DNA from 4 places in the Actinoplanes derwentensis genome. Region 2 is predicted to be linked to each of the others. Evidence: riboswitches for the same ligand, from Rfam matches in the RefSeq annotation. Region 2 holds a riboswitch; each other region holds the start of a gene.
The links. Region 2 has a riboswitch for cobalamin ahead of BLU81_RS10665 (CbtB domain-containing protein). Riboswitches for the same ligand answer to the same signal wherever they lie in the genome.
Positions count from the first base shown of each region.

Region 1 (4,214 bases), 970 kb from region 2:
CCGCAACAGCGCTGCCGACAGCCGGTACTCCTGATCGAGTGCCGCCCGCAGATCCGGCAACCCGGCCGCCGTTCGCAGTGAACGCAACGTGACGGCCAGGGATGTCGGTGACTTGCCGTCGATCTGTTTCGCCGCAGCCCGGGCGGCCTCGACCGGATGCGCGGCGAGCCGTTCGCGGATCACCGCGAGATCGTCACCGGCATAACATTCGTCGATCCATTCCCGGGCCTCGCCGAGTTCCCCCACGGGCCGGTCACCGGGTGTCACCGCGACCCCTTCTTTCCAATCCGCGATCAGGTACGGGAGACGCTCGGAGCGGACGAGACAGTCGGCCAGCCCCACCGTGATCGCGTCGCCCGCCCCGATCGTCGTGCCGGTCAGCGCCAGATGGGTGCCCAGCTCACCCGGCGCCCGCGACAGCAGCCACGAGCCGCCCACGTCCGGGTGGAAACCGATACCCACCTCGGGCATGGCCAGCCGGGACCGTTCGGTGACGATCCGCAGTGACGCGTGGGCGGACACCCCGATCCCGCCGCCCATCACCAGCCCGTCCATCCAGGCGACGATCGGTTTCGGATATCCGGCGATGGCGGCGTTGAGGTCGTACTCCCGGGCCCAGAACTCCAGCGACCCGGTGCCCCCGGAAACCGCGTCCGCGTGCATGGCCCGCAGATCCCCACCGGCGCAGAGACCACGCTCCCCGGCCCCGGTGATCAGCACCGTCCGCACCCGGTCGTCGGACTCCCATTCCCGCAGCACGTCAGCGACGAGTCCGACCATCTCGGCGGTCAGTGCGTTGATGGCTTCCGGCCGGTTCAGGATCACCTGGCCGAGCTGACCTTCCACGATCGTGAGCACGGGCGACGTACACAAATGATGTCCTTCGGTCATTTCTGGGGCGGGACCGGCGCGACCGGGCGGATCGCGGTGAACTGGTGATGTTCGTAGCGGGTGGCGGCGAGCAGCAGCAACCATTCGTCGCAGCCCTGCCACGGGTGGATGTCGGCGGCACCGCCGCGCACCACCCGGGGACCGTCACCGGTGCGGGGCCGGGCATCGTCCGGGGCGCCCGTGAAGCCAGGGATCCACACGTCGGCGCAGATCTCGTTCGCTGAGCCCATGGCGGCCAGTCCGAACGCGTTCTCGGCGTCGGCTGTCCGCAACTCATCCCTGAAATCGTGGAGCACTTGCTCCTCGCCGGGCTTGCCGTCGCCACGGAAGGTCAGAGTGGTGGTGCCGCCCCGGGCCGCGTACTCCCACTCGGCCTCGCTGGGCAGCCGGAACGGCAGTTCAGCAAGTAGGTCATCCAGGTCGTCCTCGAGCCGGGCCGTGCCGGATTCCGCGTCGGTGTAGTCGTCCTCATATTCGGGCAGCCAGTGCCGAACCTGAGCGACCGTCAACGGGTGCCGGGCGATCAGGAACGGCGCGACGTGCACGTCACGGACCGGCTGGGCCTCTGCGGCGCCGGCGAAGAACGACGTGAGGTCGTCCTCGGCGCCGCCACTGCGCTCGATCGCGCGTACCGCCGCCAGTTCGTTCTCGGACAAGCCCATCCGGAACGTCCCGCCCGGCACCTCCCGGAAGACGACGCCGGAGGGGGTGTGCCGCCAGGCCGGCCGGTCGGCCACGATCTCCTCGGTCCACATGGCGCCGAACGTTAGCAGCGCTTGACCCGCGACCGGAGAATGGCTTGGTCAGCGAATCGCCGATGCCGGGGGAGGCGCGGGGTGGAACAGCGCGGCCGGGGCCGGTGTCCGGTCTGTGGACGGATCGCCGGAATCACCGCCGAGGGGCGGGTCGCGCGGCATGACGGCACGATCCGGGCCTATGCCCCGCCTCAGGAGTGTCCGGGTGGTGGACGGCTGCCGCAGGATGATCCACCCGACTAGTTGATCTCTGTCGGGTGACGTGTTGAACACACCATGTTGGGTTATGACTTTCTGGCCTGACCTAGATATGGTGTTCCACGCAGCTGGTTCGGCCGGGCCCTCACGGGTCCGTCCGAGGCAACAGGGAACCCGGTGCAAGGCCGGGACTGCCCCGCAGCGGTGAGTGGGAACGACAACCGTCAGGTAAGCACTGGGCCCGTCCCGGGCCTGGGAAGCGACGGTCGGTAGGTGGCTCTGGCGACAAGCCGGAGCCGTGCCCACGAGTCCGAAGACCTGCCAGCGTGCCGTGCATCGCGGTGATGTGCGGCGGTTGAAGGCCGCGTGGGACGGCTGACGCCGAGCGTCCGCGTGGCCGTGTGCCCGTGGACGGCTGGTGTCTGTCCTCCACGCGTCGGGCTCGCGAGGGAGGAGTGGGCATGACGCTCACCACCAAGGTCACCAGTGTGCCGGAGCAGCGGCGGCATGTGATGCAGGTGCGTAAGAGAAACGGCGATCTGGAGCCGGTCGACGTCAACAAGATCGTCAAAGCGGTCGAGTTGTGGGTCGCCGATCTGGACGAGGTCGACCCGCTGCGGGTGGCGACCAAGACGATCAGTGGCCTGTACGACGGCGCGACCACCGCTGAGCTGGACAAGCTGTCGATCCAGACGGCTGCCGAGCTGATCGGTGAGGAGCCGCAGTACTCGAAGCTGGCGGCCCGGCTGCTGGCGGCGTACGTCGACAAGGAGGTCCGCCTCCAGGGCGTCGCGAGCTTCAGCCAGTCGATCCGGTACGCCCACTCCGAAGGCCTGATCGGCGACGAGACCGCCGCGTTCGTGGCCGCGAACGCCCGCAAGCTCGACGACGCCATCGACCCGGCCGGTGACCTGCGCTTCGAATATTTCGGGCTGCGCACCGTCGCGGACCGTTACCTGCTGCGCCACCCGACCGAGCGTCTGGTCGTGGAGACCCCGCAGTACTGGCTGCTGCGGGTCGCCTGTGGCCTGTCCAAGGACGCCCGTGAGGCGATCGGCTTCTACCGGCTGATGTCGTCGCTGGCGTACCTGCCCAGCTCACCGACCCTGTTCAACTCGGGCACCCGGCACACCCAGATGTCGTCGTGTTTCCTGGTCGACTCGCCGAAGGACGAGCTGGACTCGATCTACGAGCGGTACCACCAGGTCGCGAAGCTGTCGAAGTTCTCCGGCGGCATCGGTATCGCCTGGTCGCGGGTCCGCGGCCGGGGCGCGCTGATCCGGGGCACCAACGGCAAGTCCAACGGCATCGTCCCGTTCCTGAAGACCCTCGACGCCGGGGTGGCGGCGGTCAACCAGGGCGGCCGGCGCAAGGGCGCGGCCTGCGTGTACCTGGAGCCGTGGCACCCGGACATCGAGGAGTTCCTGGAACTGCGCGACAACACCGGTGAGGAGTCGCGCCGCACCCACAACCTGAACCTGGCGAACTGGATCCCGGACGAGTTCATGCGCCGCGTCGAGGCCGACGGCGACTGGTCGCTGATCGACCCGTCCGAGGCCCCGGAGTTGCCCGACCTGTTCGGGGAGGCGTTCGACGACGCTTACCGGGCCGCGGAGAAGAAAGCGGTCAAGACCGTCAAGGCCCGCGACTTGTACGGCCGGATGATGCGCACGCTGGCACAGACCGGCAACGGCTGGATGACGTTCAAGGACCGCTCGAACGCGCTGTCGAACCAGACCGGCGAGCCCGGCAACACCATCCACCTGTCGAACCTTTGCACCGAGATCCTCGAGGTCAACAACGACGACGAGACCGCCGTCTGCAACCTCGGCTCGGTCAACCTGGGCGCACACGTCACCGCTGACGGTGTCGACTGGGAGAAGCTGCGCGAGACGGTGCGCACGGCCGTGGTCTACCTGGACCGGGTCATCGACATCAACTACTACCCGTCCGACCAGGCCGCCGCGTCGAACCCGCGCTGGCGTCCGGTCGGCCTCGGGCTGATGGGTCTGCAGGACGCGTTCTTCACGCTGCGGCTCCCGTTCGATTCGGCCGAGGCCCGCGAGCTCTCCACCCGCGTACAGGAAGAGATCTTCCTTACCGCTCTTGAGGTCTCGGTCGATCTGGCGACGAAGTTCGGCCCGCACCCGGCCTACTCCGAGACGCGTGCCGCCAAGGGTGACCTGCACCACGAGCTGTGGGGTGCCGACCCGGCGCAGGCTTCGCGCTGGGCCGAGGTGAAGGAGCGGATCGCCGAGCACGGGCTGCGTAACTCGCTGCTGATCGCGATCGCGCCGACCGCCACCATCGCGTCGATCGCCGGTGCCTACGAGTGCATCGAGCCGCAGGTGTCCAACCTGTTCAAGCGCG
Region 1 covers NZ_LT629758.1:1,327,189-1,331,402, forward strand. Annotated here, with positions in the region: gene BLU81_RS05850 (enoyl-CoA hydratase/isomerase family protein) at 1-873, opposite strand, end outside; gene BLU81_RS05855 (formylglycine-generating enzyme family protein) at 888-1,646, opposite strand; cobalamin riboswitch at 1,957-2,184, shown strand; gene BLU81_RS05860 (ribonucleoside-diphosphate reductase subunit alpha) at 2,306-4,214, shown strand, end outside.
Region 1: another riboswitch for cobalamin. It lies ahead of BLU81_RS05860 (ribonucleoside-diphosphate reductase subunit alpha); the one in region 2 lies ahead of BLU81_RS10665 (CbtB domain-containing protein).

Region 2 (4,214 bases):
GCGCAGGCCGTCGAGGTCGAGGGCGTGTTTGCTCTCGGGTGGGCTGATGCCGCGCATTTCGTCGACGTGTTCCTGGAGCAGGGCGGCGATGGCGGGTCCGGTCAGGTCGTCGACGGTGATGGTGTGTTGTGGCGCGGTCATGGGCCTATTGGTATCAGGCACTGGTTGCATACAAAGACAGTGAGGGCGCTGCCCTCACTGTCTTCATACGTCGCCGGTCACGCGGTGGTGGCGGGCTCCGGGGTTGCGATGGGCTGCCCGGTGCGGGTGGCCAGCTGGTTGAGCAGTCCTGCGAAGGTCAGTCCGAGGGCGGTCCAGAGGATGGTCTGGGTGCCGAGTGACGAGATCCGGAAGTTCCACAGCAGCGTCGCCGGGAAGTCGTCGGGGACCTCGTTGAAGGTGGGCAGCATCAGATAGGCGATGGTGACCACGATCAGGAACGCAATGGTGCCGGCGGTAGCACGGCGCCATTGGTGGGTCTGGGTGCGGGCGGCGAGGACGGCGGCCCAGACGGCTACCAGGCCGAGGATGAGGACGGCGAGGTAGGCGATGGTGCGCTGGTCGATGGTGTCGGGGTCGCCGACGGCGGGTGGGTTGGGCGGGTATTTCAGGTAGGGCACGAGAACGATGCCGGTGAGGGCGGCTGCGGCGAGGCCGAGAGCGGCCTGGGTGTCGCTGCCGGTGCGCAGCCGGCGCCGCAGGACGGTGTAGGCGGTGGCGAGGATGCCGCCGAGGGCCGCGCCGTAGAGGGCGGTGGCCAGGAGCAGGCCGACGGTGCTCTGGACGTCGCGTTCGACGAGGGCTTCTTCGTCGGCCTCACCGGGGGCGAGTGCCGGGGCGTTGGCTTCTTCGATGGCGATGGCGGCGTTGATGTGGGGTTCGCCGGCGACGTAGGCGAAGGTCCCGGCGAACAGTCCCGCGATCAGGCCGGCGAGTAGGCCGCGGAGCAGGAGCTGGATGTAGGTGGGGACGGGGGTGGTCAATGGCACGGGACACCGAGCAGGTGGCGGCCGTCGTGCATGAGTTCGTGCAGGTACATACCGCTTTGGGAGATGCCGCCCTGGTCGAAGGCGACGAGGTAGGCCAGGAGCAGCATGATGCCGGTGAATCCCGCGGCGGTGGCGAGGAGCCGGGTGGAGACCGTGGGTACGGCGAGGGGTTGTGCCTTGGGCATGGAGTGGTTCCTCCTTCGGGATGACGCGTCCCGATCGATGGGGCCTGCGGCGCGTGAGCGTCCTGACTCGCCTGCCCGTGACGGGGTTCGGCTTACAGTGGCGCGACCGCACCGGAGTCTCACCGGTTTTCCTCACTCGCCGCAGAATTGGCTGGCTTCAACTTAACGGCCGGGGTGGTGGCGGCACAACTGGTGGCCGGTAGCATCCACGCCGGTCGTCGGGGGTGTACCGGGGGTGGGTTTCGTGCGGTTGCCGGTTGCGGTGGTGGTGGGTTTCGTCGCGGGTGTGGTGGTGCCTGTGGTGGGGCCGGCGAGTGCGGCGCAGTGTCTGGGTGCGGGGGTGACGTCGCCGGGTGTTCCGGCGGAGTTGAAGGCGTATGCGCCGGCCCGGTTGGCGGGTCTGGCCACGGGTGCCGGTGTCCGGGTGGCGGTGATCGATTCCGGGGTGGCGCGGAACCCGCAGTTGACCGGCCGGGTGCTGGGTGGACGGGATTTTCTGCATGGTGCGGCGGATGCGCGGCAGGACTGTCCGGGGCACGGGACGGCGGTGGCGGGGATCATCGCGGGGCTGCCGGAGGCTGATTCCGGGGTGCAGGGTTTGGCGCCGGGGGCGACGATCGTGCCGGCGCGGGTCAGTGAGGATTCGGATCTGGACGATGCGGGGCAGGGGTCGTCGAGTGCGGCTGCTTTTGCGCAGGCGATCCGGTGGTCGGTGACCACGGCCAGGGCGAAGGTGATCAACATTTCGCTGGTGATGCCGGGTCAGGATGCGGGTGTGCGGGCGGCGGTCGCGGAGGCGGTCGCTGCGGACGTGGTGGTGGTGGCCGCTGCCGGTAACGGTGGTGTCGATGGTGGGGTGGCGTACCCGGCGGGTTATCCGGGGGTGATCGGTGTGGGTGCGGTGGCCGCTGACGGGTCGCTGGCTCAGTTCTCGCAGCCGGGTGAGCATGTGGATGTGGCGGCGTTCGGTGACGCGGTGACGGTGTTGTCGCCGGTGTCGGGTCATCGGGTGGTGCAGGGGACGAGTTTCGCGGCGCCGTTCGTGGCGGCGACGGCGGCGTTGTTGCGGGAGCGGTTTCCCCGTGACAGTGCGGCGGAGATCACGGACCGGTTGTTGCGGTCGGTGGATCCGGCTCCGGGTGGGGCGCGCAGTGCCGGGTACGGGTTCGGGCTGCTGAATCCGTATCGGGCGCTGACGGAGGAGGCGGGTCCGAAGGTGGCGGCGGTGGTGGCGGTGTCGCCGGTGCCGTTGGCGCGCCGGGGTGGTCCGGAGTGGGATCGGGCGGGTTTGTTCGCTGCCGGTGGTGCGGGTCTGGCGTTGTTGGCGGGTGTGGTGGCGGCGGTGGTCGGCCGGGGGCGGCGGCGTGGGTGGCACCCCGCTACTTCTGGGGAGTCCACGACTCATGATCGAATGCCGGGATGATGTGGGAGGTTGTCACCGAGGCGTTGGGCCGGTTGTATCCGCGGGAGCAGCCGTGGCATGTGTCGTATGTGGCCGGTGAGCATGTGCTGGAGGCCGGTTCGGTGTATCCGGCGGACGGGCATTGGCATTATGTGACGTACGGGCTGGGCCGGCGTTGGGGTGTGGAGTTGACGTTCCGGCTGGTGCGCGGGGCGGAGACGGATCCGCCGCAGTGGCCGTTCGTGACGCTGGAGCACATGGCGGGTTATGCGAACAGTCTGGCGGAGCCGCTGGAGGAGGGTCAGTGGGTGGATCTGGTGGGGCCGATCACGGGTTTCCCGTTCTCCGGTGGCCCGGATACCGGGTTGACGGTGCTGATTCTGACGGCGGATCCGGAGTTGGGTGATCGTTTTCTGCAGTTGGTCGGGGTGACCGAGGCGGAGGCGAACGGGGAGTCGGAGATCGCTGACGACCGGTTGATGGTGACTGATCCGGGCCGGGCCCGGCCGGTTCAGGAGTAGCCGATCGCGGGTGGCGTCACCCGGCCGGGTGCCTGGTTCACCTGGCCGGGATGTGTCGGGGTTTCTAGGCTGGGTCCATGTCTACTGAGATCAGTGATCTGCTCGGCAAGGCGGTTCCGGTGGTGACCGCGCTGGTGGCGCGGGTGCGTGACGAGCAGTTGCCGGCGGTGACGCCGTGTGCCGAGTTCACGGTGCGGGACCTGTTGTCGCATCTGTTCCAGGTGGTCCGCAACTTTCAGCTGGTGGCCGACCGTAAGGAGGTCGACTGGGGTGTGACCCCGGACAGCCTGGTGGGGGACTGGCGGGCGGACTTCGCGTCCGAGGCCCACCAGATGATCATTGCGTGGGCGGATCCGGCGGTCCTGGACGGGGTGTCGCCGGGGATGGGCCTGCCGCATCGCACTCTCGGGCTGATGATGGTGGTGGACTTGGTGGTGCACGGCTGGGACCTGTCCCGGGCCATCGGGCAGCCCTACCCTGTCGACGTGTCGCTGCTGCCGGCGGTGGCCGAGTTCCTGGACACGATGGGTGACATGGGCCGCAAGATGGGCGCGTTCGGCCCGGCGGTCCCGGTGCCGGCGGACGCCGACCGGCTCGCCCGGTTGATCGCGGGCACCGGCCGGGACCCGGCGTGGCAGCCGGCCTGACTTATCGCGACGGCAGTTCGAGATGTTCGCGCAGGGTGTTGCCGGTGTAGGCGGTGCGGTGGACGCCGCGGTCCTGCAACGCCGGCACCGGTTTGTCGACGACGTCCTCGATGGTGCCGGGCAGTAGCTGCGGCACGATGTTGAAATCGTCGACCGTGCCGGACCGCAGGTAGTGGGCCCATTCGGCGGCGACCTGCCCGGCCGTGCCGACGAACACGTTGCGCCGGGGCTGGACGTCCACGACGAGGTCCCGGATCGACAGCCCGCGGTCGCGCCATTGGGCGCTGCGCTCGAGTTTGCCGGTGCGGTGTTCGATGGACAGCGTGCCCCGGGACGGGTCGAGTTCGCCGTCGGCGGGTTCGATGTCGGGCAGCGGGCCGTCCGGGTCGTACCCGGACAGGTCCTTGCCCCAGTGCTGTTCCAGGAACGCGATCGCCCGGGGTCCGGTGATCTGCTCCCGCACGATCCAG
Region 2 covers NZ_LT629758.1:2,294,723-2,298,936, reverse strand. Annotated here, with positions in the region: gene BLU81_RS10675 (GNAT family N-acetyltransferase) at 1-141, opposite strand, end outside; gene BLU81_RS10670 (CbtA family protein) at 219-989, opposite strand; gene BLU81_RS10665 (CbtB domain-containing protein) at 980-1,174, opposite strand; cobalamin riboswitch at 1,210-1,329, opposite strand; gene BLU81_RS51485 (S8 family serine peptidase) at 1,419-2,597, shown strand; gene BLU81_RS10655 (suppressor of fused domain protein) at 2,594-3,097, shown strand; gene BLU81_RS10650 (TIGR03086 family metal-binding protein) at 3,175-3,744, shown strand; gene BLU81_RS10645 (LLM class oxidoreductase) at 3,746-4,207, opposite strand.

Region 3 (4,214 bases), 2.1 Mb from region 2:
CTGACCGGCGGTCCCTTCCTCGTCGACCTGTCGGTCGCCTCGGGCACCGGCCTCTACGACATCCACTCACGGCGGTGGGACCAAGACGCCTTGACCATTGCGGGCGTACGACCGGAGCAGCTCGCCGAGGTCGTACCCACCACCCAAGCCCTGACGCTCAGCCCTCAGGTGGCCGCCGCGGCGGGTCTGCCCCCGGAGACTCCACTGATCATCGGCGCCGCCGACGGGCCGCTCGCCAACCTCGGCGTCGGCGCGGTCTCGCCCGGCGTCGGTGCGGTCTCCCTCGGCACCAGTGGTGCCCTGCGCACCGTCGTCGGCGCTCCCACCAGCGACAACGCCGGGCGGCTGTTCTGCTACGCCCTCACCGAGGACCGCTGGGTCATCGGCGGGGCCGTCAACAACGCCGGTTCGGTGGTCCGCTGGGCCGGTCAGGCCCTGGACCCCGGCACTGCCGGTTCGTCTCGTGGTTCCGGTGGTGAGGACGACGACGACCGCGACGCCCGGCTGCTCGACGAGGCGGCCGGGATCGTGGCCGGCAGCGAGGGCCTGCTCTGCCTGCCCTACCTGCTCGGCGAACGGGCGCCCTGGTGGCGGCCCGGCATGCGGGGCGCCTACCTCGGGCTGCGCCGCGAACACGGCCGGCCGCACCTGGTCCGCGCCGCCGTCGAAGGCGTCTGCCAGCAACTCGCCCTGGTCCGGGACTCCTTCGACGCCGAAGGTAACCCGCTCACCGAGATCCGGGCCACCGGCGGAGCCGCCGCCTCCCGGCTGTGGATCACCGTGCTCGCGTCGGCTCTGGACCTGCCGGTGACCGTCGCCGACGTGCCCGAGGGCACCGCGCTCGGCGCCTGCCTGCTGGCCCGGCACGCCCTCGGCGAACTCCCCGACCTCGACCAGGCCGCCGCCCTCGTCCCCACCGGCACACCCACCCGGCCTGACCCGGCCGACGCCGCCCTCTACCGGCGGCTGCGCCCACTGGTGGAGAAGTCCGCGCTCGCAGTCCTCGACGTGGTCACCGAACTCGACCGGATCGCCCCCGAACCCCTGCCCGCCACCGAGAAGGCCGTCCCCGCCGGATCGTGACCACGCCGGGTCCGGACCGAACCCGAAGTCACCACGCTCACCCGCCCGCTTCCCGGCGTGGTGACCTGGGGTGCGAATCGCACCCCAGGTCACCACACTGAAGGGGCTGCCGTGATGTCGCCGGCCGTGACCTACCCCGCGTTGACGGGTTACTCGCCGGTCCGGAAGAGTGACCGGCGAGCGGTAGCGGAGGAACCCGGTGCGAATCCGGGACGGTCCCGCCACTGTGACCGGGGAAATCGCCCCGGGAGCCAGGAACTCCGGCCGCTCGCGACAACCGACAGCGGGCGTGGACACCCGCCGGAAGGGACCCTGGTGACGAATCCGTACCCGTTCTCGGCCGTGGTGGGCCTCGACGACCTCCGACTGGCCCTGCTGCTCACCTCGGTCTCCCCGGCCGTCGGCGGTGTCCTGGTCCGAGGTGAGAAAGGTACCGCCAAGAGCACCGTGGTCCGGGCTCTCGCCGGTCTCCTCCCGCACGTCGAGGTGGTGCACGGCTGCCGGTTCGCCTGCGACCCGGACGCGCCCGACCCCGGCTGCCCGGACGGCCCGCACACCCTCGGCGGCCCGGCACTGTCCCGTCCGGCCAGCCTCGTCGAACTCCCCGTCGGCGCCACCGAGGACCGGGTCGTCGGCACTCTCGACCTGCAGCGGGCCCTCAGCGACGGGGTCAAGGCGTACGAGCCCGGCCTACTCGCCGCCGCCCACCGCGGCGTCCTCTACGTCGACGAGGTGAACCTACTCCCGGACCACCTGGTCGACCTGCTCCTGGACGCCGCCGCGATGGGCCGCGCCCACGTCGAGCGCGACGGCGTCTCGGTCAAACACGCCGCCCGGTTCCTGCTGGTCGGCACCATGAACCCGGAAGAGGGCGAACCCCGCCCCCAACTCGTCGACCGGTTCGGCCTGGTCGTCACGGTCGCCGCGCCCCGCGACGCCCGCCAGCGCGCCGAAGTGGTCCGGCGGCGCCTGGCCTACGAGGCGGATCCGGCCGGTTTCGCGGCCCGCTACGTCGCCGACGAGCAGGTCTACGAGGCTCGCATCGCCGCCGCCCGCGCCCAGCTCCCGTCGGTGGTGCTGCCTGACGCCGAACTGGACCGGATCGCCCGCGTCTGCCTCGCCTACGGCGTGGACGGCATGCGCGCCGACATCGTGGTGGCCCGCTGCGCAGTGGCCCTGGCCGCCTGGCACGGCCGCGACCGGGTGACCGCCGACGACGTCCGCGACGCCGCCCGGCTGGCCCTGCCGCACCGCCGCCGCACCGACCCGCTCGACCCGCCCGGCACCGACGAGGAGAAACTCGACGAGGCCCTGGCCGAAGCCGAACGCCAGGCCGAAGAAGACCGCCAGGCCGAAGCCGAACGCCAGGCCGAGCAGGATCGCCGCGCCGACGACCCCGACGGCCCGGATCCGGACGCCGACCCCGACGGTTCCGGCGACGGCCCCGGTGACGACGACCCGGACGGTCCCGGCGGTGGTGGCGGTCCGCGTGACACCGGTGGCCCGTCCGGCACGGACAACCCCGGCACAGACCACCCCCTTGCTGGTACGGACCCCAGCCCCGCACCGCCGAGTTCCCCTTCCCCGTCCGACAGCGACGATCAGTCCACCACGCCCTCGCCGACCATCCCGGCCGCTGGTGTCGCGGTCGCTGCGGGCACCGCCTACCGCACCCGCACGTTCCGCATCGCGGCCCGCGGCGAGGGCGGCCACGCCGGCCGCCGCTCCCCGGCTTTCGCCCGCCGCGGCCGGGTCGTCGGCAGCCGCCTCCCGCAGGGCAAACTCTCCGGCGCCCCACACCTGTTCGCCACCCTCCGCGCCGCGCTGGACCGGACGGCCTTGGACCGGACGGCCTCGGACCGGACCACGGACCGGGCCGTGTTGGACCGGACCGCCCTCGACCGGGCCGCGCCCGACGGCTGGTCGTCGGGTTCAGGCGGCCTCCTCGCCAGTGGTCGTTCCGCTCCGGGTGGTCTTGCTCCGGGCATCATCTCGTCGTCGGATCCCGTGCACCCGTCGGTCGTCCGGCCCGCCGGTGGCCTCTCGGCTCGTCCGGTCGGTGGGGGCGCTGGGCGGGGGATCCGGGTGCTGCCTCGGGACCTTCGGGAGTCGGTTCATGTGGGGCGGGAGGCGAACCTCGTGCTCTTCGTGGTGGACGCCTCCGGGTCGATGGCCGCGCGGAAACGCATGACACTTGTCAAGACCGCGGTGCTGTCGCTGTTGCGGGACGCCTATCAGCGGCGGGACCGGATCGGGATGATCACGTTCCGGGGGAGTGACGCCGACGTCGTGCTGCCGCCCACCTCCAGCCATGAGGTCGGGGTGCAGCGGCTGGCCGCTCTGCGTACCGGTGGCCGGACCCCGCTCGCCGCCGGTCTGAAAGCCGCCGCCGCGACGATCGCCACCGAACGCCGCCGCGACCCGCGCCGCCGCCCGCTGCTGGTGCTGGTCACCGACGGCCGTGCCACCAGCGGACCCGACCCGATGCGCCTGGTCCCGGCCCTGTCCGGAGTGTCGAGCGTGGTCGTCGACTGCGAGTCCGGCCCGATTCGCCTGGGCCTGGCCCGCAAGCTGGCCGCCGCCTTGAACGCCGAGATCATGCCCCTCGACCGGCTCCAGGCGGCGACTGTCCTGAGCCGCCGGTCCGGACCGTCCGGTGCCGAGGCTCCGGTTCCGGTCGACCGCGCCTACCGCCGGGCCGCCTGACCCGGTTCGCCACCCGCAAACCGATGCCGAACCTGAAGTGGCCGGGTTCGACGAAGCGACCGGACTCGACGAAGTGGCCGGGTTCGACGAAGCGACCGGTGACCGTCGGCCACGGGCGACGACGTGGAGCCGGTCTTCGGGCGCCGGTGCGCTGTCGGCCGGTATCTCGATCGGGCCGGGGCTGACCTGTGCCGACGAGGCCCGACCGGGGCCGCCCGGGGTGGGGCTGGGTGTGGGCGGGACCGGCATGCCGGTGAGTGGCGCCGGGGAGTGCGTGGCGGGAGCCGCGCCGAGCCCGGTTGCCGGACCCGGCGGGGCATGCCGGCTTCGGCGGGACCGGAACGGCGTACCGGAAACGGGTTGGAAAGCAGTGACCGTGAGCGGGAAGCCCGCGGTGAGAATGGGGAGGAAACGTGCCGCAAGGG
Region 3 covers NZ_LT629758.1:169,399-173,612, forward strand. Annotated here, with positions in the region: gene BLU81_RS00765 (gluconokinase) at 1-1,083, shown strand, start outside; cobalamin riboswitch at 1,213-1,366, shown strand; gene BLU81_RS00770 (VWA domain-containing protein) at 1,399-3,789, shown strand; gene cobO (cob(I)yrinic acid a,c-diamide adenosyltransferase) at 4,203-4,214, shown strand, end outside.
Region 3: another riboswitch for cobalamin. It lies ahead of BLU81_RS00770 (VWA domain-containing protein); the one in region 2 lies ahead of BLU81_RS10665 (CbtB domain-containing protein).

Region 4 (4,214 bases), 3.7 Mb from region 2:
GCGATTTCGCGCACCCGGGCCGCCCGGCGCACGCGGTCACCCCGGACCACGGCGAGCCGGGCGTCACCGCGAGACCCGCTCCGGCCAGGCGATCCGCCCACGGCTGCGCCGCCTCCGGCGGCAGATCAGCCACCAGCACCCCGCGCCACGGCGTCACCACCAGATGGTCGGCGTCTTCCAGGACCCGCAGCTGTACGCCGGTCAACCGGCCCAACGGCACCAGGGCCGCGACCGCCACGAGCCCGTCCTGCTGGGGCACGATCCCGATCAGGTCACCCGGCTCCGTGGCACCGACCGGAACCGCGACCTCGACCGCCACCGGCGTCAGACCGAGCGCCGCCACGACCCTGGCCGACACCCGCCCCGGGCCGTCCCGAAGCTCCCGCAGCCGCCACACCGCTGAACCGCCGGCCAGCCGAACATCCTGCCGCGTGTCCTGTTGCACGTCCGTCCGGGTGTCGCGTTGCACGTCGCGTTCGGACAGGAACGCGTGCGCGGCCGCGATCAGCGCCGGAGCCACCTGAGTGGACTCCACCCGCACCCCGGTGTCGTGCCCGGCGAACCGGACAGCGAACAACGGATCCGCCGATTCACCCTGGTCATCGCTCACTCCGACGGGGATCGCCGCGACGTCCGAGGCGAGTGGGACATGCCCGATCGCGAACAGGAACTTCCCCGGCAGAGCGGGCAGCAGCGGGTCACCGAGGATCGCCCGGTCGAGCTCGTCCACCAGCACGCGCAACGCTTTGACGGGCAGGGGCGGGGCCGCGATGTTCCGTACGTTGTCGTGGGTCGTCGAAGGCAGCAGACCGGCCGACCGCAACCGGGCCGCCAGAGCCGGCGCATCGCCGGGACCCAAGCCTCTGAGCTGCAGGTTGGCACGCGAGGTCAACTCCAGCGCGCCGTCACCGAACTCCTCGGCCAGCTCCCGCAGCGACCGCAACCGCGCCCCGGACAGCATCCCGCCGGGCAGCCGCACCCGAGCCAGCATGCCGTCGGCCGCGGCGTGCAGCCGCAGAGCGCCGGGGCAGGCATCGGTCTCGGAGGTTCGACGGTGAGCCATGGCCCGGATACTACGGCCGCCCTCCGACACGAATTCACCTTCGGTGGGCCGTGGTCGGGAGCGTCACAGCGCCGGGTTCGCCTTGACGCGGGACACCGGGGTTCGGGAAGCTCAGGGGGCTCAACGGGCGGCGACGCCGCGGAGGAAGCCGGTGTGAGTCCGGCGCGGTCCCGCCACTGTCACCAGGGTTTTCTCCTGGCAGCCAGGAACTCCGGTCGCCGCCTTTCCTTTTCTACCCGGGGCGCGGACCCCGAGGGGGAGTGCGCGCGTGTTCCTGCTGCTGTCGACATCCGACACCGATCTGCTCAGCGCCCGGGCCAGTGGCTCGCCATGGCGTCTCGCCAACCCGGCCCGCACCGGCGTCGCCGATCTTCCGGCCCTGCTCGACGGGGTCGAGCTGGTGGTGGTGCGCATTCTCGGCGGTCGCCGCGCCTGGGAGGCGGGCCTCGACTCGCTGCTCGCGGGCACCGTGCCGGTGCTGGTGCTCGGTGGCGAGCAGGCCCCCGACGCCGAGTTGATGAGACTGTCCACGGTGCCGGCCGGCGTGGCCGCGGAAGCGCACGTCTACCTGGCCCAGGGCGGTTCGGAGAACCTCACCGCACTGCACGACTTCCTCTCCGACACGGTGCTGCTGACCGGCAACGGTTTCGCGCCCGCGGTCGCCGCGCCGGAGTGGGGCCCGCTGCCCCGCGAGGCCGCGCCCGGCACCGGCCCGTCGACCGTGGCGGTGCTCTACTACCGGGCCCATCACATGGCCGGCAACACCGCCTTCGTCGAGGCTCTCAGTCAGGCGATCGAGGCCAAGGGCGCCCGGGCGCTGCCGATCTACACGGCATCGCTGCGGACCGCGTCGCCCGAGCTGCTCGCCGAGTTGCGTAAGGCGGACGCCCTGGTGGTGACGGTGCTGGCGGCCGGCGGCACCAAACCGGCCACGGTGGGCGCGGGCGGCGACGACGAGGCGTGGGATGTCGGCGTCCTCGCCGACCTCGACGTGCCGATCCTGCAGGGCCTCTGTCTGACCAGCTCACGGGCCGCCTGGGAGGCCAGTGCCGACGGTCTGACACCGTTGGACGCGGCGACGCAGGTGGCGATCCCCGAGTTCGACGGCCGGATCATCACGGTGCCGTTCTCGTTCAAGGAGATCGACGAGGACGGGCTGTCGGTCTACGTGGCCGACCCCGAGCGGGCGTCCCGGGTCGCCGGGATCGCGGTGTCGCACGCCCGACTGCGGCATCTGCCGCCCGCGGAGCGCAAGGTCGCGCTGATGCTGTCGGCCTACCCGACGAAACACTCCCGGATCGGCAACGCCGTCGGTCTCGACACCCCGGCTTCGGCTGTCGCGCTGCTCGCCGCCCTCGACGGTCAGGGCTACAAGATCGGAGACTTCGGGTCGTACGACGGTGACGGCCTGATCCACACCTTGATCGCGGCCGGCGGCCAGGACCCGGACTGGCTGACCGAGGAGCAGTTGGCCGCCAACCCGGTGCGGATCTCCGGTGAGCGTTACGCGGCGTGGTTCGCGACCCTGCCGGCGGACTTCCGGGAGAGCGTCCAGCAGCATTGGGGCCCGCCGCCCGGCGAGCTGTACACCGATCAGGGCGACATCGTGCTGGCCGCGCTCCGTGACGAGAACATCGTCGTGATGGTGCAGCCGCCGCGCGGTTTCGGGGCCAACCCGGTGGCCATCTACCACGACCCCGACCTGCCGCCGAGCCACCACTACCTGGCCGCCTACCGGTGGCTGGCCGACGACTTCGGCGCCCACGCGGTGGTGCACGTCGGAAAGCACGGCAACCTGGAATGGCTGCCGGGGAAGAACGTCGGCATGTCCGCTTCGGACGGCACCGACGCGGCCCTCGGTGACCTGCCGCTGATCTACCCGTTCCTGGTCAACGACCCGGGCGAGGGCACCCAGGCCAAACGCCGGGCGCACGCCACCCTGGTCGACCACCTGATCCCGCCGATGGCCCGGGCCGAGTCGTACGGCGACATCGCCCGCCTGGAGCAGTTGCTCGACGAGCATGCCAACATCGCCGCCCTCGACCCGGCCAAACTGCCGGCCATCCGGGCCCAGATCTGGACCCTGATCCAGGCCGCCAAGATGGACCATGACCTGGGCCTGTCGAACCGTCCGGACGATGAGGAGTTCGACGACTTCATCATGCACATCGACGGATGGCTGTGTGAGGTCAAGGACGTCCAGATCCGCGACGGACTGCACATCCTGGGCGCGGCGCCGACCGGCGAGGCCCGGATCAACCTGGTCCTCGCGATGCTGCGGGCCCGGCAGATGTGGGCCGGCAAGGTGGCCGCCCTCCCGGGTCTGCGGGAGGCGCTGGGCCTGCCCGAGGAGGCTTCGACGGCCGCGACCGACGCGGTCGAGAACCAGGCTCGCGCCCTGGTGACGGCGATGGAGGAGGCCGGCTGGCCGACGACCGTCCCGGACTCCCTGGTGAGCACCGCCCTGGACACCGTCTCCGCCGCCCCGGCCGAATCGCCGGATCTGGAAGCGGTGACGCGGGTGCTGGAGTTCGCGGCGACCGAGGTGGTTCCGCGACTCGCCAAGACCACCGACGAGCTGACCCACGTGCTGCACGCCCTCAGCGGCGGCTACGTTCCGGCCGGACCCAGCGGCTCCCCGCTGCGCGGACTGATCAACGTGCTTCCGACCGGGCGCAACTTCTACTCCGTCGACCCCAAGGCCATCCCCAGCCAGCTCGCCTGGGAGACGGGGCAGGCGATGGCCGAGTCACTGCTCGACCGGTACCGCGCCGACTACGGCGACTGGCCCCGGTCGGTCGGCCTCTCCGCCTGGGGCACCAGCGCGATGCGGACCGCCGGCGACGACATCGCCGAGATCCTGGCCCTGATCGGGGTGCGGCCGGTCTGGGACCCGGCGTCCCGGCGGGTCACCGCCCTGGAACCGATCACGGCTGAGGAGCTGGGCCGCCCGCGTATCGATGTGACGGTCCGCATCTCCGGGTTCTTCCGGGACGCGTTCCCGCACGTGGTGGCGATGCTCGACGACGGTTTCCAGATGATCGCCGAGCTGGACGAGCCGGACAACTACGTGCGCGAGCACGCACTGCGTGATCAGGACGAGCACGGCGACTGGCGGCGGGCCACCACCCGGATCTTCGGGTCCCGGCCG
Region 4 covers NZ_LT629758.1:9,279,184-9,283,397, forward strand. Annotated here, with positions in the region: gene BLU81_RS41530 (precorrin-3B synthase) at 1-1,063, opposite strand, end outside; cobalamin riboswitch at 1,171-1,293, shown strand; gene cobN (cobaltochelatase subunit CobN) at 1,332-4,214, shown strand, end outside.
Region 4: another riboswitch for cobalamin. It lies ahead of cobN (cobaltochelatase subunit CobN); the one in region 2 lies ahead of BLU81_RS10665 (CbtB domain-containing protein).